Regions from separate parts of the Paenibacillus durus genome, predicted to be linked through region 2. Evidence: riboswitches for the same ligand, from Rfam matches in the RefSeq annotation. Region 2 holds a riboswitch; each other region holds the start of a gene.

Region 1 (7,414 bases), 900 kb from region 2:
CTGCCGGTCATGGCGACGCCGATTGGCGGCAACCGGGAAATTCTGCAGAACTTCCGTCCGGAGCTGCTGTTCAAGAGCGCATCGGCTGCAGATATGGCCGAAGGGATCTCCTACATGCTGGGCAACCGAAGGCTGCTTCCCAGCCGGGAGGAATGCAGGGAGCATGTGCTGGAAAGATACACCTGGGAGCATGTCGCGGATCAGGTGGAAGCGGTATTCAGAGAAGTTATGGGGAAGGGGGAGACGATCAATGCTCAGAGTGGCGTATATCGATCACACGGCTAGATGGAGCGGCGGCGAAGTGGCGCTGTTCAACATTCTTACCCATATCGGAGAACAGGTTGATCCGCTCGTTATCTTGGCAGAGGAAGGTGCGCTGGCCGACCGCCTGCGTGAGAAAGGCATCGACGTCCGGATTATTCCGCTCGACGAGAGCATCCGCAGCCGCGGCCGCAACACCGTCAATCTGGGCGCTCCGGCCGCTGCCATGAAGCTGTTGGCCTACGGCCGTAAGCTCGCTCCGCTCCTGAAGAAGGAACGGGTAGCCTGCGTGCATACCAACTCCCTTAAGTCTGCGCTGTACGGAACGGTTGCCGCCAAGATGGCCGGCGTACCGCTGATTTGGCATATCCGCGACCATATTGGTGCGCCCTATCTGAAGCCGGTTGTCGCGAAAGCCATCCGGCTGCTGTCGCGTCTGCTTCCCAACGGCGTTATCGCCAATTCGAAGTCCACGCTGAGCGCGCTTGAGCTCCCGCGTTCCAAGAAGACGCTGGTCGTCTATTCCGCCTTCGCCAAAGCGATTGGCGGCGGGACCGGACGGAGGGAGCAGAAAGATTTCAACGTTCTGCTGGTAGGGCGCTTGGCGGAGTGGAAGGGCCAGCATATTTTGCTGGAAGCGGCGAAGAAGCTTCAGGATAACGGACGAATCAAGTTCTGGCTTGCGGGCGACGCCCTTTTCGGCGAAGACGAGTACAAGAAGAAGCTGCTTGCGACGATTGAGCGGGAGCGGCTGACGAATGTAACCCTCCTGGGACATGTGGAGGATATTCAAGGGCTCATGCAGCAGGCAGATCTGCTCGTGCATACCTCGATTACGCCGGAGCCGTTCGGCCAGGTGATCGTCGAGGGGATGGCGGCGGGTCTGCCGGTAATTGCCTCTAACGAGGGAGGGCCAGTGGAGATTGTTGTACCAGGCGAGACCGGGCTGCTCATTCAGCCGGGCGACCCGGCGATTCTTACGGAAGCCATTAACTGGATGGTGGAACATCCCCAGGAGAGGGAGAGAATGGCGGAAGCCGGAATTAAGCGGGTCAAGGAACATTTCGTAATCGAAAACACGGTTAAAGAGATCGTCGATTACTACAGAGGCTTGCTGGCAGGCACCTGAAAGGGCTTGAGCGGGTATCATCCATGAAGCGAGCAGCCGCAATCCAGCCGCTTTTAACAAAAATTGCTCCATAAAATGTTGAGGATGATTCACATGAAAATTGCGATAGCGCATGATTACTTGATTCAAATGGGCGGGGCGGAGAGAGTGGTGGAAGTTTTTCACCATATGTATCCGGAAGCTCCGATCTTCACGACGGTTTTTAACGGAAGCCGCCTCACCGAGAATCTCAAGGACGCGGATATCCGGGCCTCCTGGCTGCAAAAAATTCCGGGAGTGAAGGACAATTTTAAAGGGGTGCTGCCGCTTTATCCCATGGCTATTCGCGATCTGGACTTCCGCGGGTTCGATATTGTCCTGAGTTCCAGCAGTGCGTTTATGAAGAGCATTCAGGTGCCCAAGCGCACGTTTCACCTCTGTTACTGTCATACCCCGATGAGGTTCGCTTGGGATTATGACACTTATATGGAACGGCAGTCGAACTCGGGTCTCTTCAAAAGAGTGCTGAAGCTGTATATCCAGCAGCTCAAAATGTGGGACCAGCGGACTTCCAAAAATGTGAACCAGTTTGTGGCCAACTCTTCCGTCGTCAAGAGCCGGATTCAGAACTATTATCACCGGGACGCCGACATCATCTTTCCGCCGATCAATACGTCACGCTTTACCAGTTCAAGCTCGATTGGCGATTATTATTTGATCGTCTCAAGGCTGGTGTCCTACAAGCGGATCGATCTGGCGGTGGAAGCCTTCAACCGCAACGGGCTGAAGCTGCTTATTGTCGGCGACGGTCCTGACCGGAAGCGGCTGGAGGGGATGGCCAAGAGCAATGTGAAATTCCTCGGCCGCCTTGAAGACGAACAGGTCACCGGGCTCATGTCCCAGTGCCGGGCTTATATTTTTCCCGGAGAAGAGGATTTCGGCATTACTCCACTGGAGGCTAACGCTGCGGGCAGACCGGTTATCGCTTACCAGGCGGGCGGAGCGCTCGATACGATTGTGCCTTACGTAAACGGAGTCTTCTTCAAGCGGCAGGAAGTCGACGATCTGCTCCAGGCGATTTCCGAGGTGGAATCGTATGCATGGGATATTGGGAAAATTATGAAACATGCGCAAAAATTCGATGAACAAACTTTTATTGCGCAGTTCAAGCAGTATGTCGAACAGGCGTATGTCAAATTTTTAAAAGGAGGATGATGATATGAATCTGGCGGTAATCGGCACCGGCTATGTCGGCCTCGTATCCGGCGTATGCTTCACACTTGGGGGTAACCACGTCATTTGCGTCGACAAGGATGAGGACAAGATAGCCAAACTTAGACAGATGAAGTCACCTATCTACGAACCGGGAATCGAGACACTGATTGAAATGAACCTGAAAGAAGGAAGATTGCACTTCTCCTCCGATATTCAGGAGTCGGTGCGCCGCTCGGATATCGTCATTCTCGCCGTAGGAACGCCTTCTCTTCCGAACGGCGAAGCGAATCTGCAGTACATTGAAAGCGCGGCGGCGGAAGTCGGACGGGCGATGGAAGGCTACAAGATCATTATGACGAAATCGACCGTTCCTGTAGGAACGAACGAGAAAATCCGTCAGATCATCGCCGCGAACACCGGTTATCCGTTCGATATCGTGTCAGCGCCGGAATTCCTCCGGGAAGGCTCGGCCATCCAGGATACGCTGCATCCCGACCGGATCATTATCGGTCTGGACAATCCGGCCTTGGAGCCTGTAATGCGGGAGCTTCATCAAGGATTCACTGAAAATATTGTCGTCACCGATATCCGCAGCGCGGAGATGATCAAATACGCATCGAATGCTTTTCTGGCGACCAAGATCTCATTCATCAATGAGATTGCGAATATTTGCGAGAAGGTCGGCGCGGATGTGACCGAGGTGGCCGAGGGAATGGGGCTTGACAAGCGGATCGGTTCTTCCTTCCTTCAAGCCGGCATCGGATACGGCGGCTCCTGCTTCCCCAAAGATACGAAGGCGCTGATCCAGATCGCCGGTAACGTCGATTATGAATTCAAGCTGCTCAAATCGGTGGTGGAAGTTAATCAGGGTCAGCGGTACATGATCCTCGCCAAGCTGCATGAATCGCTTGGAAGCTTGCATGGCGCGAGTATTGGCATATGGGGGCTTGCCTTCAAGCCGAATACGGACGACGTGCGCGAATCGCCGGCAAGGGAAATCGTAGAGGCGCTCGTGAAGGAAGGAGCGCACGTGAAGGTGTACGATCCGATCGCAGCGGATAATTTCCGCCAGCAGTACAATCACCCGCAAATTCAATGGTGCGCTGTGGCCGAGGAAGCGGCGTCCGGCAGTGACGCGCTCTGCCTGCTGACGGACTGGGGCGTGTTCAAGGATATCAATCTGCATCTATTATCCGCGAGCATGCGCAAGCAGATCCTGATCGACGGCCGCAATGTTTACTCCAAGGAGCAGATCGAAGGAACCGGGCTGGAATATTATTCGGTAGGACGTCCGCGAATGGGCGGGCTCAGCGGCTATTCTCCGAGTGTGGCGGGGGCGGTATAATAGCCCCCCTGTACAGAACAGGGCAAACGGATGTTACGCTTCGATTGTTGCCCGCAGTGCTGCCTTAAGACTGCGATATTGACATAATGGAGTTCCATTAAGCAGCCGGTTCTTCACGGCCATGGCATGACCATTTAGAGGGAGGGTACACTTATGAAATTGGTGCTTTTATCTGGCGGTTCGGGAAAACGGCTGTGGCCTCTGTCCAATGATTCACGTTCGAAACAGTTCCTGAAGGTGCTGGAAAGCCCGCTTGGCGAACCTGAATCGATGGTCCAGCGGGTATGGCGGCAGCTGGAAGAAGCGGGACTCGCGGAATCGTCGTATCTGGCGACAGGACGCGGACAGGTGGAAATGATTCAGAGTCAGCTGGGCACCGACGTGAAGATTATTATCGAGCCTGAACGCCGGGACACTTTTCCGGCGATTGCGCTCACGGCCGTCTATCTGTATTCGGTAGAGGGCGTGCGGCCGGATGAGACGGTGGCGATTCTGCCGGTCGATCCTTATGTGGAAGGCTCCTTCTTCGGATCGGTTTCGCAGCTTGAGCAGGCGCTTGACGACAGCGGCGCAAACCTGGCGCTGATCGGCGTCGTACCGGAGCTGCCTTCGGAGAAATACGGCTACATTATCCCTTCGAGCGCTGATGCTCAGGAGAATGGAGTCATGCCGGTGAGCGGTTTCCTTGAGAAGCCGGACCGCCTGCGCGCCGAAGAGCTCATTGGACAGGGCGCTTTGTGGAACTGCGGGGTATTCGCCTTCCGGCTCGGATACCTGCTTGATATTTTGCAGCAAAAAGGCCTGCCGCTGACCTACGAAGAGCTGCAGAAGCAGTACAAGCTGCTCTCTTCGATCAGCTTCGACTATGAAGTGGTTGAACGGGAAGACAAAATCGTTGTTCAGCCGTACGACGGATTCTGGAAGGATCTGGGCACCTGGAATACGCTGACCGAAGAGATGGCGAGCAATCAAATGGGCAAGGGCGTTCTGACCGAGGATTCCTCGACAAGCTGCCTTGTCAACGAGCTTGATATTCCGATCACGGTAATCGGTGCTCAGGACCTGATTATCGCCGCGAGTCCGGACGGTATTCTCGTCACTCACAAATCGGAAAGTCCGCGCATCAAAGAGGTGCTGAAGGGCACGGAACAAAGACCGATGTATGAGGAACGCCGATGGGGCCACTACCGGGTGATCGATTACGTCAAATACCATGAAAGCAATGAAGTGCTGACCAAGCGGATTTTTATTGCCGAAGGAAAAAATATCAGCTATCAGTACCATCTCAAGCGCAGTGAAATCTGGACGTTCATCAGCGGGGAAGCCAGCATCATTCTTAATGAAAAAATGCACAAGGTAAAAGCGGGAGATGTTGTGCGCATACCGGAAGGAACGAAGCACAGCATTCTGGCTCTGACCGATGTGGAGTTTATCGAAGTGCAGACTGGATCGGAGCTGGTGGAAGAGGACAACATCCGCATTACGCTGGATTGGAAGGACATTGAACTGCACCAGTTTATTTCTTGAAAAAAAGTTTGATATTGATAGGCAGAATTGTTATTTAACCAATTTTACCGGCCATTAAACAGGTCTTTCGACTTATTTATTAAGGATTTATGAAAAATGGACTTCATGAATAATTAAATAACGTCGATATGTACGGTAGAAGGTTAAGCCTTCGACTACGACAAAGGCAAACCTATCGTGAGGTAGGGACGCAAAGCCATAGGGCCTCTTAATTAAGGAGGAAGCCTGGTTACCGAAAGGGAGATGGAATTGAAAGTTCTTCGTATGTATCGACTGTTCTTTGTTATGCTATCCCTGTGTCTGCTCTTGACATTTGTCCTGCCTGCGGGTACAGGAAGCCTGGCGATTGTTTCGGCTGCGGAGGCTCAGGGGAGCCCGGTCAATCCTGATGCTTCTCCCGAAGCGGTCAAGCTGCTGAGCTACCTGTACTCCATTTCCGGAACCCGCATTATTACCGGCCAGCATGATTATCTGGAAAGTCCGGACGAGTTCAACTACAAGCTTCAAGTAACGAGCGGCAGATATGCAGCCCTACATGGATATGAGCTTGGGGCGATTAACGGCCAAACGGACGGCGCCGTGACCTGGATGCGGCAAAATATCGTCAGCAGCGCCATCAAATGGTATAAGGACGGCGGCATCGTCGCCATGACGTACCACGCAAATCTGCCCGGTACGGCTTATAACTGGACCAATGTGCAAAAATCGCTGTCCCAGGCCGATTTTGACAAGTATGTCACTCCTGGAACTACGCAGTACAACAGCCTGATCACGGAACTCGATAAAGTGGCGGTATCGCTGAAAGCCCTGCGCGATGCTGGGGTTCCCGTGCTGTGGCGCCCGTACCATGAAATGAACGGCAATTGGTTCTGGTGGGGCAAGAAGAACAATTTTGCCGCTCTGTGGAATATTATGTATGACCGCTTTGTTAATGTTCATAAGCTTAACAATCTGCTGTGGGTATGGAGCCCGAACGCGCCGAACAGCTGGGCCGATCCTTACGTCAAGACGTATCCCGGTGCGGATAAGGTGGACATTTTGGCGGCGGACATTTATAACAATGATTTCAATCAGTACTATTATGACAGTCTGCTGACTCTGGCCGCCGGCAAGCCGATTGCCATTGGCGAGAACGGACAAATGCCCGATCCGGCGATGCTGCCCAAATCACAGAGCAAATGGGTCTTTATGATGAACTGGGGCAAAATGCTGTACGAAAACAACAGCACGACTACAATCAAGAGCTTTATGAATAACGGATTCACCTTAACCCGCGATGAGGTTATAACGGGAATGGCTTCCGTAACGGTGCCGAGCCCAATTCTGATACAAGCGCCGTTACCAAGTCTGGCGCCAAGTCCGACACCGTCGCCTAGCCCGACGCCAACGCCGAGTCCAACGCCGACACCATCGCCGAGTCCAACACCGACACCGTCGCCTAGCCCGACGCCGACGCCAACGCCGACACCGAGTCCAACGCCGACGCCGAGTCCAACGCCAACACCATCGCCTAGCCCGACGCCAACGCCGACTTATCAGCCGATAGGAGAAGGTTCGGGGGTGAATGATCCGAACAGCGCGAATCTGCTGCCACTACCTTCGGCCACGCCGGAGCCTTCGCAGCCCCGCAACGGGCTGATTGGCGAATATTTTGCCAATATGCAGCTTTCCGGAACGCCTGCACTGGTAAGAGAAGAATCGGCCATCGATTTTAACTGGGGAACCGGAACACCGGACAGCTCTGTCCACCCTGACTATTTTTCCGTCCGTTGGAGCGGTAAAATCAAGCCTCTCTACACCGAGAACTATTCCTTCTATACTAGTTCGGACGATGGCATTCGGTTATGGGTCAACGGGGTAGCGGTCATTACCAGTTGGTCCACTCAATACGGAGTAGAGCGGAAGGGAAGAATCGACCTGGAAGCCGGCAAACTGTATGACATTAAAGTAGAATATTA
Region 2 (7,414 bases):
ACCGGAGAAGCGCGGCAAGATGACAGGACTGTTCGGCGCGGTCTTCGGCATCTCAAGCGTGCTCGGTCCGCTGCTCGGCGCTTATATCACCGATTATGTCGGCTGGCGCTGGATATTCTACATCAATCTCCCTCTCGGGGTGATCGCCTTCATCATGATCGCTCTGGCCTACAAAGAATCGGTGACTCACTCCAAGCAGCGGATCGACTGGGGCGGCGCCTTTACGCTGGTCGGCGCGATTATCTGCCTCATGTTCGCTCTGGAGCTGGGCGGACAGGAATATGCCTGGGGCTCCTCAGCCATTCTAGGCTTGTTCGCGGGCTTCGCGGTGCTTCTGATCGCCTTTCTGTTCATTGAACGGCGCGTGGCTGAACCCGTGATCACCTTCAGCATGTTCCGGAACAGGCTGTTCGCGACAAGCGCTCTGGCCGCTCTCTTCTACGGCTCAGCTTTCATTGTGGCAACCGTCTACATCCCGATCTTCGTGCAGGGCGTATTCGGCGGCTCCGCTACGAATTCCGGCCTGATTCTGATGCCGATGATGATCGGTTCGGTCGCCGGCGCCCAGCTTGGCGGACAGCTGACAGCCCGGGCCAGCTTCCGGAACATCATGCTGCTGTCCACTGTCTTCTTCGTCGCAGGCGTTGCTCTGCTTGGGACCCTGTCGCCGGATACTACCCGCCTGCAGGTCAACGCCTTTATGGCTGTAACCGGATTTGGCGTCGGATTCTCCTTCTCGGTGCTCAACATGTCCTCTGTCCATCATTTTGATGTCCGCCAGCGCGGTTCGGCCACGTCGACATGCACCTTTATGCGTTCGCTTGGCATGACGCTCGGGATCACCATCTTCGGCATCATCCAGCGCAATTTGTTCACGGACCAACTAAGCGCCGCGTTCGGCGGCAGCGCCCAGTCCTCCGCCTTCGGCGATCCGCGAGCCGCGCTGACCCCGGAAGCAAGAGCTCAGATTCCGGCTCCCGTGCTTGAGAAAATCTCAGCCGCGCTGTCTTCCTCCATTGCGCATACGTTCCTGTGGGCGCTTATTCCGGCGGTGCTAGGGCTCGCGGCCGTGCTGCTCATGCCGAAGGACCGCCTCTTCACCCGCAGTAATGCTCCGCAGCCGGCGACAAGCAAGGATTAGAGCTGCCATGTCAATGAAGCTGGCTATTCTCGGACTGCTGCTGGAACGGGACATGCATCCCTATGAAATGATGCTGGTGATGAAAGACCGCGCGATCGATCAGATTACGAAGCTGCAAATGGGCTCCCTGTACTACGCCGTCGACCAGTTGGCCAAGAACGGACAGATTACGCAGGTTGAGATTATCCGCAGCAGCGACCGGCCGGACAAAACCATATACCGAATTACAGATTCGGGAAAGGCCCTGTTCGAGCAGCTCCTGCTGCAGCTGTTCAAGCAGAACGACACCCTCTATCATCCGATGTACCTCGCGCTCGCCTTCTCCCGGCATGTTGATCCGGACAAGATTGCGAAACTGCTGGAGGAGCGCATCCGAGAGACCGAGCATCAGGTCAATCTCGCTTATCAGGTCTATGAAGAGCATGTTTCCACCGTTCCCCGCGCCGCGTTGCATCTCATGTACGGCAAATATGAGCACAGCCTGACGGAACTGAAATGGCTGAAGCGCCTGTACGCTGACGTACGGGCGCACAAGCTCGGCGATATCGGGAAGCCCTTGGATCTGAAGGAGTAACCCCCTTGTATGCCGCCTGGCACCGCTTCTTAAGCGATTAAAAGTATCATACCGGCTTCCAAAGTTGTACAATATCTCTGAAATCATCTACCACTATGACGGAGGGATTGAATTGAAAACGTTACCGCTTAACAAGCGCGGAATTCCCGCAAGCCGGCTTGTCCTGGGCTGTATGGGCCTTGGCGGAGGCTGGGACCGCGAGGCGATTACTAAAGAGCAAATCAAGGAAGGACATGAGGCTGTCGAAGCGGCGCTCTCCATCGGCATCAATATGTTCGATCACGCTGATATTTATACCCGCGGCAAAGCGGAGCAAGTATTCGGCACCGTCCTTAAAGAACGGCCGGAGCTGCGTGAACGGATCATTCTTCAATCGAAGTGCGGCATTAAGCTGGCCGAACCCGGCGAAAGCTCCAACGTGTTCGATTTCTCCAAGAGCCATATCCTAAGCAGTGTGGACGGCATCCTGTCTCGTCTGGGAGTAGAATACCTGGATATTCTGCTGCTTCACCGGCCCGATCCGCTGATGGACCCTGAAGAGGTGGGCGAAGCGCTTCACCTGCTTAAGCAATCCGGCAAGGTGCGGCATTTCGGCGTCTCCAATATGAGCCAGGGGCAAATCAAGCTGCTTCAGGCATACAGCGAAGAGCCGTTTATCGTCAATCAGTTGGAGATGAGCCTTGAGAAGATCTACTGGCTCGATTCGGTCGTAAGCGTCAATCAGCAAGCCTGGAGAGAGCAAGGCATGCCCGAAGGAACGATCGAGCACTGCAGGCTGGAGAATATCCAGCTTCAGGCGTGGGGGCCGCTGGCCCAGGGCAAATACAGCGGACGCCCGCTGGACGGAGAATCCGAAACGGTCCGCAGCACCGCGCGCCTTGTCCGTACGCTGGCCGATGAGAAAGGGACGACCCCGGAAGCGATAGTCCTCTCCTGGCTGATGACGCATCCGGCCGCGATTCAGCCCGTTATCGGAACGGTAAGTCCGAAGCGCATCGCAGCCTGCGAAGGCGCGGACAAGCTTACGCTTACCCGTAAGGAATGGTATGACCTGTACGTCAGCTCCCGGGGCGTGCGGTTACCTTGACGATTCATCGGCGCGCCGCCGCAGAAATCGAAGGGATAGAATAGCGTCCAGCCGGATTATAGCTTTCGGATTCGTTAGAAATTCTGGAAAATGCCTGCTTTGCCTTGTATGCAGACCTTTGCTATACTAGTACCAAAAAAACAAGGAGGGGGGCGTAACTCATCGTGCCAGATAATATAGGACAACACATTCAGCATCTTCGTCTGGAGAAGGGCTTGTCTTTATCCGAGCTGGCCAGCAAGGCTGATGTGGCCAAATCATACTTGAGCAATGTTGAACGCAACATTCAATCCAACCCCTCTATCCAATTCATTGAAAAAATTGCCGAGGCTCTGGACGTTCCCGTTCACGTTCTTCTCTATGGAGAGAACTCCGATACGCAGGAGGAAATGCTGGATTCCGAATGGTTCAAGCTAGTGCAGGAGGCTATGGCTTCAGGCGTCAGCAAGCGCGAGTTTAAGGAGTTTCTGGATTACCAGAAATGGCGTCTTGAACAGAAGGACCAGTAATCCAGTAAAGCCCACAAACATAAAGAGGACATGACGCCGCGCCGCCATGTCCTCTTTCAAATATCAATTGATAATGCCCTTTCAGACCCCTCTTGCTACATTGCCTTAAGTGTCCTGTCATTGAAGAACCGACGAATCTCATCCACTTGAAGCCCTTGCTTCTTGGCTTTCAGAAGCAAATACACCCATTCCATATCAAGCTCTAACGTCTGCAGCTCTCCGATGTTCCCCTGGTTGGACTTGTCCAAAAAATCTCCTCCTAAGATTTTTGTCCCCAGGCAGTCCGGCCGTCGTAGTATATAAAAATAACCTTAGACCCGTGACTTTGTGCCCCTGCCTTTCAGCAGGTTTACCTTTTACTGGACCCTTGCATTCAAGGATCTGATATTGATTCTCATCACAATGAGTCTTGCAAGAATATTATACAAGAAGTTCGTCCTAAAGTGTGTCGAATTTTGGAAATAAGTAAGTATGCGCGGAGAAAAAATAGAGTTGATCAAACGGCACCCGGCAGTAGAAATAATTTGAACATATGTATGATCTTAGTAGTATGAATGAACTATATACGACAAATACCCATTTTTCAAGTCTGTTAACCAAAATTTTTTGGAAATAGCGAATCATTTGTTTGGTTATTTGGTCCTGTACATAATTATGCCTTTTTTCGAACGGATTGGACGAAAGCTTGAATTGATTACAAATGTTGAAAGGAGCACAATAGGATGAGGCATTAGCTTTATAATGGTTTGTCTTTGTTATAGAATGTAAACGTAACCACCGCAGCTCCAACAGAGGGCCTCCTTAATCAGCGCCACCTTTGGAGCTTAACCGTTAGGAGGATGTTTCATGTCAGCCAAAGAGTCCTACAACGAATCCGTCTGGAGCAAGTATTACGGTCCCAATCTGGGCTACATTCAGGAAAAGTACGAACATTTCGCCGAAGATCCTTTTTCAGTGGAAGCCCACTACCGCGAACTATTCACCATCTACGGTTCTCCTCCGCTGACATCCGAGGCTGCAAGGACTCCCGGACCGGCCTTGCCCGCCGATACCGATTGGCTTCGCAAAGCGGTTAGAGCTTCCAAGCTGATCGCAAGCATCCGCATTTTTGGCCATCTGGCAGCCGACATCGACCCGCTGGGACAGGGTCATACCTCCATGGCCAAATGGCTGGACCCCGAGACTTATGAGCTTACGCGCGAAGATTTGCTTGCCCTGCCGGCTTCGCTCATCTGGGAGAACGCTCCGCAGGATGTGCTGACCGGCTGGGACGCTTATCACCGGATGCGCCAAACCTATACCAAGACGATTGCCTACGAATTCAGCCATGTCCACGACGAACAGGAGCTTCGCTGGCTGAACAGTCAGGCCGAATCGGCCACCTCGCCCGCTCCGCTCACGCCGGCGGAACGCAAAGGGCTGCTGGGCCGGCTCATCCAGGTGGAGCAGTTCGAGACATTCCTGCATAAGACATTTGTCGGCCAGAAGCGGTTCAGTCTGGAAGGCAATGATGCGCTTGTTCCTATGCTGGACGAAATTGTCCGGGCGGCCGCGCATGACGGCGCGGAGCATATCCTGATGGGCATGGCCCACCGGGGCCGTTTGAATGTGCTCGCGCATATTTTGGGCAAACCGTACGATATTATTTTTTCCGAATTCCACCATTCTCCGAACAAGGAGCTGTTCCCGTCCGAAGGGTCCATGGGCATCAACTACGGCTGGACCGGAGATGTAAAATACCATTTGGGCGCCGACCGTGCGTTCCATGAAGGCGAGACAGTGCGCGCCCGTCTGACGCTTGCCAACAACCCGAGCCATCTTGAATTCGTCAACCCTGTAGTGGAGGGCTTTGCACGCGCGGCCCAGGAAGTCCGAAGCGCTCCGGGGCTGCCTGTGCTTGATACGAACAAAGCCATGGCCGTACTGATGCACGGAGACGCCGCTTTCCCGGGCGAAGGCATCGTGGCGGAGACGCTGAATATCGGCCAGCTTCAGGGGTACCAGAATGGCGGAACGATCCACATCATCGTCAATAACCGGATTGGCTTCACGACGGAGAGCGAGGATTCCCGTTCCACGCACTATGCGAGCGATCTTGCCAAAGGGTATGAAATTCCGATTGTCCATGTCAATGCCGACGATCCGGAGGCCTGCATTGCTGCCGTCCGCCTGGCCAGCGCTTACCGCAACCTGTTTAAAAAGGATTTCCTGATCGATCTTATCGGTTACCGCAGACACGGACACAATGAAATGGATGATCCCGAAATGACCCAGCCGATTGTCTACGGCAAGGTAAAAAATCATCCTACCGTCTTCCGGATATATGCCGAAAGGCTGGAGCGCGAGAAGGTGATTACCAAGGATGAACTGGCGAAGATGAGCGCCGAAGCGGACAATGTGCTTCAGCAGGCCTACGAGCGGATGAAAGAGGGCAAGCAAAAAAGCGGCGAAACGAAGACGGCCGTCGCCTTGCAGACGGATGAAGAAAGCTCTGCGCCTACGGCCGTGCCGCTCGGCAGGCTGCAGAGCATTAACCGCCAGCTGCTGTCCTTCCCCGAAGGCTTCAAGGTGTATCCGAAGCTGCAGCGGATTCTGCAGCGGCGCAAGGATCTGCTGAATGACGGGGAAAAGGTGGATTGGGCGCTGGCCGAAACACTGGCTTTCGCGACCATTCTACAGGACGGAACGCCCATCCGTCTGAGCGGCCAGGACGCGCAGCGCGGCACTTTCTCCCAGCGGCATCTCGTGCTTCACGACAGTGAATCGGGAGAGCTCTACTACCCGCTTCACCAGCTTGAGGATGCCAAGGCTTCCTTCGGCGTCTACAACAGCCCGCTATCGGAGGCCTCGGTGATCGGCTACGAGTACGGCTACAATGTATTTGCGCCGGAGACATTCGTGCTGTGGGAAGCGCAGTACGGCGATTTCGCCAATGCCGCGCAGGTGATTATCGACCAGTTCATTTCTGCCGGACGCGCCAAATGGACGCAGCGCAGCAACCTGGCCATCCTGCTGCCCCATGGCTACGAAGGCCAAGGGCCGGAACACTCCAGCGGCCGATTGGAACGGTATTTGCAGCTATCCGCTGAGGAAAACTGGACGGTTGCGAATCTTACCAGCGCCGCGCAGTACTTCCATCTGCTGCGCCGCCAGGCTTCTCTGGGCGGACAGGCGGACGCAAGGCCGCTCGTGATCATGACGCCGAAGAGTCTGCTCCGCAACCCGCGCAGCGCTTCTTCCGGCTTAGAGCTGGCATCCGGCCAATTTCAGCCCGTGCTCCCGGAACCGCTGCTCGGGCAGACTCCCGGCACAGTGACACGTCTGGTCGTATGCAGCGGAAAGATCGCCATTGACCTGCAAGCCGAACTGGAAGCGGCCCCGGGCCAGGACTTGTCCTGGCTGCATATCCTGCGCCTCGAACAGCTCTACCCGTTCCCGGCGCGCGAATTGGCCGTCTACCTGAACGCTTTCACTTCTCTGCAGGAGATCGTCTGGGTGCAGGAAGAACCGAAGAACATGGGCGCCTGGAGCTATATCGAACCAAGGCTTCGCGCCATTGCGCCAGGCAACACCGCTGTACGGTATATCGGCCGTCCGGAACGCTCAAGCCCGGCCAGCGGGTATGCGGACATCCACACCTTTGAACAACGCAGAATCGTCACGGAAGCACTGAACTTGAACTCGCAAACGAAAGCGGCTGTACCGTCTCCTTCCGGGACGGTGTCACGATAGCATTAATCACAATTTGGGGAGGTAGCGGCCAGTGTCCGAAATTAAAGTGCCCGATCTGGGCGAATCCATTACAGAAGGAACGATCTACAAGTGGATTGTAAAAGAAGGCGACCATGTCGGCCAGGGGGATGTGCTGGCAGAGCTTGAGACGGATAAGGTGAACCTGGAAATCAGCGCGGAGGAGAGCGGCGTCATTTCCGCCATCTTGCGCAAAGACGGAGACAACGTCGCGGTCGGCGAAGTGATCGGCTTGATCGGCGGCGGCGGTAGCGGAGTAGCCGGAGAGGCTTCGGCGGCGGACAGCGTCAAGCCTGCCGCGCCGGAAGCGCCGGAAGCGCCTGCGGCGCAGCAGCCGGCGGCGCCTCCCGCCG
Region 3 (7,414 bases), 350 kb from region 2:
GAGGGGGGCTTCACGCTTAGATGCTTTCAGCGCTTATCCCGTCCGTACGTAGCTACCCAGCCATGCTCCTGGCGGAACAACTGGTGCACCAGCGGTACGTCCATCCCGGTCCTCTCGTACTAAGGACAGCTCCTCTCAAATTTCCTGCGCCCACGACAGATAGGGACCGAACTGTCTCACGACGTTCTGAACCCAGCTCGCGTACCGCTTTAATGGGCGAACAGCCCAACCCTTGGGACCTACTTCAGCCCCAGGATGCGATGAGCCGACATCGAGGTGCCAAACCTCCCCGTCGATGTGGACTCTTGGGGGAGATAAGCCTGTTATCCCCAGGGTAGCTTTTATCCGTTGAGCGATGGCCCTTCCATGCGGTACCACCGGATCACTAAGCCCGACTTTCGTCCCTGCTCGACTTGTAGGTCTCGCAGTCAAGCTCCCTTCTGCCTTTGCACTCTTCGAATGATTTCCAACCATTCTGAGGGAACCTTGGGACGCCTCCGTTACTCTTTAGGAGGCGACCGCCCCAGTCAAACTGCCCGCCTGACACGGTCCCCGTACCCGATGAGGGTACCAGGTTAGAACCTAGATACGATCAGGGTGGTATCCCAACGTCGCCTCCACCGAAGCTGGCGCTCCGGCTTCTAAGGCTCCCACCTATCCTGTACAGATCGTACCCAAGTTCAATATCAAGCTGCAGTAAAGCTCCATGGGGTCTTTCCGTCTTGTCGCGGGTAACCTGCATCTTCACAGGTATTAAAATTTCACCGGATCTCTCGTTGAGACAGCGCCCAAGTCGTTACGCCATTCGTGCGGGTCAGAATTTACCTGACAAGGAATTTCGCTACCTTAGGACCGTTATAGTTACGGCCGCCGTTTACTGGGGCTTCGGTTCACAGCTTCGGATTACTCCTAACCGCTCCCCTTAACCTTCCAGCACCGGGCAGGCGTCAGCCCGTATACTTCGCCTTGCGGCTTCGCACAGACCTGTGTTTTTGCTAAACAGTCGCTTGGGCCTTTTCACTGCGGCCCCCTCGGGCTATTCACCCTACCGAGGCACCCCTTCTCCCGAAGTTACGGGGTCATTTTGCCGAGTTCCTTAACGAGAGTTCTTCCGCGCGCCTTAGAATTCTCTTCTCGCCTACCTGTGTCGGTTTGCGGTACGGGCACCTTCTCCTGGCTAGAGGCTTTTCTTGGCAGTGTGAGATCATGACCTTCGCTACTACAATTTTCGCTCCCCATCACAGCCCAGCCTTACGGTGTACGGATTTGCCTATACACCAGCCTCACTGCTTGGACGGACATCCATCAGTCCGCGTCACTACCCTCCTGCGTCCCCCCATTGCTCATAACGGATTATGGTGGTACAGGAATATCAACCTGTTGTCCTTCGACTACGCCTGTCGGCCTCGCCTTAGGTCCCGACTTACCCTGAGCGGACGAGCCTTCCTCAGGAAACCTTGGGCTTTCGGCGGATCAGATTCTCACTGATCTTTTCGTTACTCATACCGGCATTCTCACTTGTGTACGCTCCAGCTGTCCTTACAGTCAACCTTCAATGTATACACAACGCTCCCCTACCCCTGATGCAAGCATCAAGCCATAGCTTCGGTGGTGTGTTTAGCCCCGTTACATTTTCGGCGCAGAGTCACTCGACCAGTGAGCTATTACGCACTCTTTCAATGGTGGCTGCTTCTAAGCCAACATCCTGGTTGTCTGTGCAACTCCACATCCTTTCCCACTTAACACACACTTGGGGACCTTAGCTGATGGTCTGGGCTGTTTCCCTTTTGACAATGGATCTTAGCACTCACTGTCTGACTCCCGGCGACAAGTAGATGGCATTCGGAGTTTGACTGAGCTTGGTAACCCTTGCGGGCCCCGCACCCAATCAGTGCTCTACCTCCATTACTCTCATTCACCGAGGCTAGCCCTAAAGCTATTTCGGGGAGAACCAGCTATCTCCGAGTTCGATTGGAATTTCTCCGCTACCCCCACCTCATCCCCGAACTTTTCAACGTTCGTGGGTTCGGGCCTCCAGTGCGTGTTACCGCACCTTCACCCTGGACAGGGGTAGATCACACGGTTTCGGGTCTACGCCCACGTACTAAGTCGCCCTATTCAGACTCGCTTTCGCTGCGGCTCCGGCTCCTCGCCTTAACCTTGCACGTTAAACGTAACTCGCCGGTTCATTCTACAAAAGGCACGCCATCACCCAGATAACGGGCTCTGACTTCTTGTAAGCACACGGTTTCAGGACCTGTTTCACTCCCCTTCCGGGGTGCTTTTCACCTTTCCCTCACGGTACTGTTTCACTATCGGTCGCCAGGGAGTATTTAGCCTTGGCAGATGGTCCTGCCGGATTCATACGGGGTTTCACGTGCCCCGCACTACTCGGGATCCGTCTCGGAGGGAACGACTTTTCAGCTACAGGGCTTTTACCTCTTCTAGCGGGCCTTTCCAGACCTCTTCGCTTAAACCGTTCCTTTGTAACTCCATGTGAGACGTCCCACAACCCCGAAGAGCAAGCTCTTCGGTTTAGGCTGTTCCGCGTTCGCTCGCCGCTACTGACGGAATCACTCTTGTTTTCTCTTCCTCAGGGTACTTAGATGTTTCAGTTCCCCTGGTCTGCCTCTAGCTCTCCTATGAATTCAGAGAGAAGTGACTGTGCATTACCACAGCCGGGTTTCCCCATTCGGACACCCCCGGATCAAAGCTTGCTTACAGCTCCCCGAGGCCTTTTCGTTGTTCGCCACGTCCTTCATCGGCTCCTGGCGCCTAGGCATCCTCCGTGTGCTCTTACTAGCTTAACCAACGCTCCAATTTCCGCCTGATCGCTCCGTCTTGTTTGAAAGGCCGCTTCCGGATGTCTCCGTTCGCTTTCGCCTTTCAAGCCAAAAGTCGCTCTCATTCGAAAATCTTCGCTCTCAGCTAATAACTATTTCAACTTGTTTGGACACAAGTTCAGCTAAAAGATGTTCTAAAACGCAATTTTCGTTTCGGTATCCAGTTTTCAAGGATCAAGATTTGAGAGCTTGAACTCTCAAAACTGAGCAACGAGTGAGCGTTGCCGGAAGTCAAACTTCCGCATTTGAATGTTTCCGCTACGGGAAACGATTCTCCATAGAAAGGAGGTGATCCAGCCGCACCTTCCGATACGGCTACCTTGTTACGACTTCACCCCAATCATCTACCCCACCTTCGGCGGCTGGCTCCTTGCGGTTACCCCACCGACTTCGGGTGTTGTAAACTCTCGTGGTGTGACGGGCGGTGTGTACAAGACCCGGGAACGTATTCACCGCGGCATGCTGATCCGCGATTACTAGCAATTCCGACTTCATGCAGGCGAGTTGCAGCCTGCAATCCGAACTGAGACCGGCTTTCTAAGATTGGCTCCGCCTCGCGGCTTCGCTTCCCGTTGTACCGGCCATTGTAGTACGTGTGTAGCCCAGGTCATAAGGGGCATGATGATTTGACGTCATCCCCACCTTCCTCCGGTTTGTCACCGGCAGTCACTCTAGAGTGCCCAGCTTGACCTGCTGGCAACTAAAGTCAAGGGTTGCGCTCGTTGCGGGACTTAACCCAACATCTCACGACACGAGCTGACGACAACCATGCACCACCTGTCTCCTCTGTCCCGAAGGCCGCCTCTATCTCTAGAGGATTCAGAGGGATGTCAAGACCTGGTAAGGTTCTTCGCGTTGCTTCGAATTAAACCACATACTCCACTGCTTGTGCGGGTCCCCGTCAATTCCTTTGAGTTTCAGTCTTGCGACCGTACTCCCCAGGCGGAGTGCTTACTGTGTTAACTTCGGCACCAAGGGTATCGAAACCCCTAACACCTAGCACTCATCGTTTACGGCGTGGACTACCAGGGTATCTAATCCTGTTTGCTCCCCACGCTTTCGCGCCTCAGCGTCAGTTACAGCCCAGAAAGTCGCCTTCGCCACTGGTGTTCCTCCACATCTCTACGCATTTCACCGCTACACGTGGAATTCCACTTTCCTCTTCTGCACTCAAGCTGCCCAGTTTCCAGTGCGACCACAGGTTGAGCCCATGGTTTAAACACCAGACTTAAACAGCCGCCTGCGCGCGCTTTACGCCCAATAATTCCGGACAACGCTTGCCCCCTACGTATTACCGCGGCTGCTGGCACGTAGTTAGCCGGGGCTTTCTTCTCAGGTACCGTCACTCTTGTAGCAGTTACTCTACAAGACGTTCTTCCCTGGCAACAGAGCTTTACGATCCGAAAACCTTCATCACTCACGCGGCGTTGCTCCGTCAGGCTTTCGCCCATTGCGGAAGATTCCCTACTGCTGCCTCCCGTAGGAGTCTGGGCCGTGTCTCAGTCCCAGTGTGGCCGTTCACCCTCTCAGGTCGGCTACGCATCGTCGCCTTGGTGAGCCGTTACCCCACCAACTAGCTAATGCGCCGCAGGCCCATCCCTTGGTGACAGATTGCTCCGCCTTTCAGCCTCTTAGCAGGAGCTAAGAGGAATTATCCGGTATTAGCTACCGTTTCCGGTAGTTATCCCAGTCCAAGGGGCAGATTGCCTACGTGTTACTCACCCGTCCGCCGCTAAGTCTTTTGAAGAGCAAGCTCTCCAAAAGACTCCGCTCGACTTGCATGTATTAGGCACGCCGCCAGCGTTCGTCCTGAGCCAGGATCAAACTCTCCAATAAAGTATTGAAAGAGCGATTAGCTCAATTTGAAACATCTGACGAGAATTTGCATTCTCAAGGATGGCATTTCAAAAGCGTGAAACACGCTGTGAAATTCATCTTATTTTTGGAACTCGCTAAAAGCGAATTCCCACTCACTCGTTGTTCAGTTTTCAAAGATCAAACTTCTTTGCCGCCGCTCAACTTTGCCTCAGCAGCAACTTTTATAATATATCATACACTCTACAGAAACGCAAGCTTTTTTTGAAAGTTTATTTTATCTTGTCGATAAAAGCTTGTGTCCCCCGAGGACGACTTACCTATAATACCTCTTCTTTGGGAATATGGCAACCCCTAAATACAAAAAAACAATCCACTTATTATTTAAGCGGATTGTACATTTCATTCATGAAGCTTTCAGTTGCTTAATAATATTTCACACCGGTATATTTGCTGGCGTTTTTAATCAGGGAGACCGATTTATTACTCTTACCCAAGCCGGCGTCTACCGTCGTGTCAATAGTCACCCACTGCCCATCAATGAGGACTTCATTCCATGCATGGTATTGAGATACATAGCTGCTTTCACCCATCACTAGCTTAGCGGGAACGTTCACACTGCGGAGCATAGCGGCAAAGAGGGAAGCATAGTCGTAGCAAATTCCTTTTTTGCTGGTAAGCGTTCTGTCGATGTCCGGCACATAGTCGGTGGATACGTTGGCTGCCAATGCGTAGTCGTATTTTACATTGGAGACGATATAGTTATAGATGGCGGTTACTTTTTCTTTGTCGGTGTTGGCATTCTGGGTGAGTTGTTTCGCTTTTTGGATCGCTTTGTCGGACGGACTCCATTTAACATTCTGCACAGAGCTCAGATATACGGCGTTAGGGTCGCTTACCGAAAGGTCGATAGAATCGGAATATATGATTTTATACTTGTTGCCGCTGGTATTCTCAAGGATGGAAACTTTATAGGAGCCGCTGCCTAGCTGCAGCGGGAAGGACTCGTTGGGCTCTGATGCGAAGAGGTTGTAAGTATAACTGCTGCCGTTCTTCGTAATCATCAGTTTCGTGCGCTTGCCCTGAGGAGCGTTATATTGAATGCCAACAACGCCTTGGCTTAAATTCGAAGTGTCGAGCCATTCGGAACTGCCGCTCGCGGCGGCTGCCGGGATAACTGGAACGGAGGTGGCTAATGTAAATAATATGAGAAGTATGAAATAAAACTTCTTCATAGATAAAACTCCTTTCGGTAGCTGGCTGCCATCCTCCCGGGAAGGCCCTTTAGCTTTGCGTCCCTACCTTTCGATAGGTTTGCCATTATCGTACAAGTTCCATCTCTTTTGAATATATGGTATAAATGCCATTATTTTTTAAAAATGAATAAATAAAAAAGCCTCTTCATTCGGTAGCTGGCTGCCATCCTTGCGGGAAGGCCCTCTAGCTTTGCGTCCCTATCTTTCGATAGGTTTGCCGTTATCGTGGTTAGCTTTTCTAATATCAGATTACCATATTTATATAAATTATCAATAGGAAACTAGGAAAATATACCTGGTCAATTGCCTATTTTCCCATATTTCCGCGACAGTCACGGGAGCTTTGCGTGTACAATTAACCGATGTGTCGGATTAATCAGCGGATCGCATGTGATGAGCGTAAGGATGCGGTCTTTGTTATTGCCTTCCAGCACGGACACGTCAGTAGGCTCGACAATCGAGATATCGTAGACCGTATAGTTATAGACCTTCCCTTTGGTCTTAACAGAAATCGTATCGCCAATCTCCACCTCATTCAGGCGGTTGAACAGTCTTCCCTTGGTATGGGCGCGGTGAGCGGCGATAGCCGCATTTCCAATTTCTCCAAGCGGAGCGGTCTCGGTCAAATGCACGGCCGCATGCCGCATATTGGCTTTGGTGGCTCCTTCAAGCACGGGAAGCTTAACGTTGATTTTATCGATCTCAATCAGCGCGATCGCCTTCTCGTCTACGTCTGAACCGCCTTTATCCGCCGCGAGCTGCGACTGCTCGTCCAAGGCCGATTCTTCGGCAAGCAGCTGTGTCACTTTGGCGTATTTGAGCCGCAGATCGGGATCGGCCGAATTCTGAGCCGTCTCCGCACTTTGTTCAAAGCTCTGCTCCGCTTCCTTCAGCAGCTTCTGCTGCTGCCAATCTTCAAACCATTCGCTGGCCTTCGGATAAAGGATAAGCAGAACGCCGGCGATAATTATGATATAAGAAAGCTTGCGCAATATCTTCACCCTCTATCGTCGCTCCGCATCTGCTCCTGAGATCGCCTCACCGGAGACAGGCAGAGACTGCTTCGGCTTCACAAACACCCATTTTCTGCTGCCAAAAAAATTGATGATGACCGTAACAAACGTAACCAATACCTTCGACGACAGTTCCTGCAATCTCAGACGGCCGATTAGAACGCTCATGAGCAGCAGGGATATGCACAGCACAAACAGATTCAATGCTATAAACCTCAGAAGCTGCCTATGATCAAATCCTTCTTCCTTGCTCCGCTGCCGGTCCTTGAACGTTATTTTACTGTTCAAAATAAAGCTGTTGGCCGTTCCTGCGGCATAGGAGATGACCTGGGCGACGACATAGAACAGCCCGAGCGAGTTCAGCAGCGCGAACACGGCCATATCTACCAGCGTATTCAGCAGGCCGACAATATTAAATTTAACGAACTGAAGGAAATCGCCTCGCACATTTTTGTTATTCATGGGGTACACCCTTCCGTGGTTGTCC

Evidence for each region. Region 2 has a riboswitch for cyclic di-GMP ahead of PDUR_RS29605 (anti-repressor SinI family protein). Riboswitches for the same ligand answer to the same signal wherever they lie in the genome.
Region 1: linked by a shared signal. The riboswitch ahead of PDUR_RS28595 (glycosyl hydrolase) and the one ahead of PDUR_RS29605 (anti-repressor SinI family protein) in region 2 are both predicted to bind cyclic di-GMP.
Region 3: linked by a shared signal. The riboswitch ahead of PDUR_RS03315 (transglutaminase-like domain-containing protein) and the one ahead of PDUR_RS29605 (anti-repressor SinI family protein) in region 2 are both predicted to bind cyclic di-GMP.

Annotation. Positions count from the first base shown of each region.
Region 1 is NZ_CP009288.1:1,277,877-1,285,290, forward strand. Features, by position in the region: gene PDUR_RS05805 (glycosyltransferase family 4 protein) at 1-285, shown strand, start outside; gene PDUR_RS05810 (glycosyltransferase family 4 protein) at 251-1,390, shown strand; gene PDUR_RS05815 (glycosyltransferase) at 1,484-2,584, shown strand; gene PDUR_RS05820 (UDP-glucose dehydrogenase family protein) at 2,589-3,929, shown strand; gene PDUR_RS05825 (sugar phosphate nucleotidyltransferase) at 4,083-5,456, shown strand; cyclic di-GMP riboswitch class I at 5,612-5,693, shown strand; gene PDUR_RS28595 (glycosyl hydrolase) at 5,706-7,414, shown strand, end outside.
Region 2 is NZ_CP009288.1:373,972-381,385, reverse strand. Features, by position in the region: partial or broken gene PDUR_RS01795 (MDR family MFS transporter) at 1-1,141, shown strand, start outside; gene PDUR_RS01790 (PadR family transcriptional regulator) at 1,149-1,715, shown strand; gene PDUR_RS01785 (aldo/keto reductase) at 1,828-2,802, shown strand; gene PDUR_RS01780 (helix-turn-helix domain-containing protein) at 2,967-3,311, shown strand; gene PDUR_RS29605 (anti-repressor SinI family protein) at 3,407-3,559, opposite strand; cyclic di-GMP riboswitch class I at 3,586-3,675, opposite strand; gene PDUR_RS01775 (2-oxoglutarate dehydrogenase E1 component) at 4,158-7,043, shown strand; gene odhB (2-oxoglutarate dehydrogenase complex dihydrolipoyllysine-residue succinyltransferase) at 7,075-7,414, shown strand, end outside.
Region 3 is NZ_CP009288.1:721,430-728,843, reverse strand. Features, by position in the region: rRNA gene PDUR_RS03325 (23S ribosomal RNA) at 1-2,810, opposite strand, end outside; rRNA gene PDUR_RS03320 (16S ribosomal RNA) at 3,125-4,679, opposite strand; gene PDUR_RS03315 (transglutaminase-like domain-containing protein) at 5,084-5,893, opposite strand; cyclic di-GMP riboswitch class I at 5,907-5,987, opposite strand; cyclic di-GMP riboswitch class I at 6,063-6,143, opposite strand; gene PDUR_RS03310 (class D sortase) at 6,247-6,906, opposite strand; gene PDUR_RS03305 (GtrA family protein) at 6,919-7,389, opposite strand; gene PDUR_RS03300 (glycosyltransferase family 2 protein) at 7,382-7,414, opposite strand, start outside.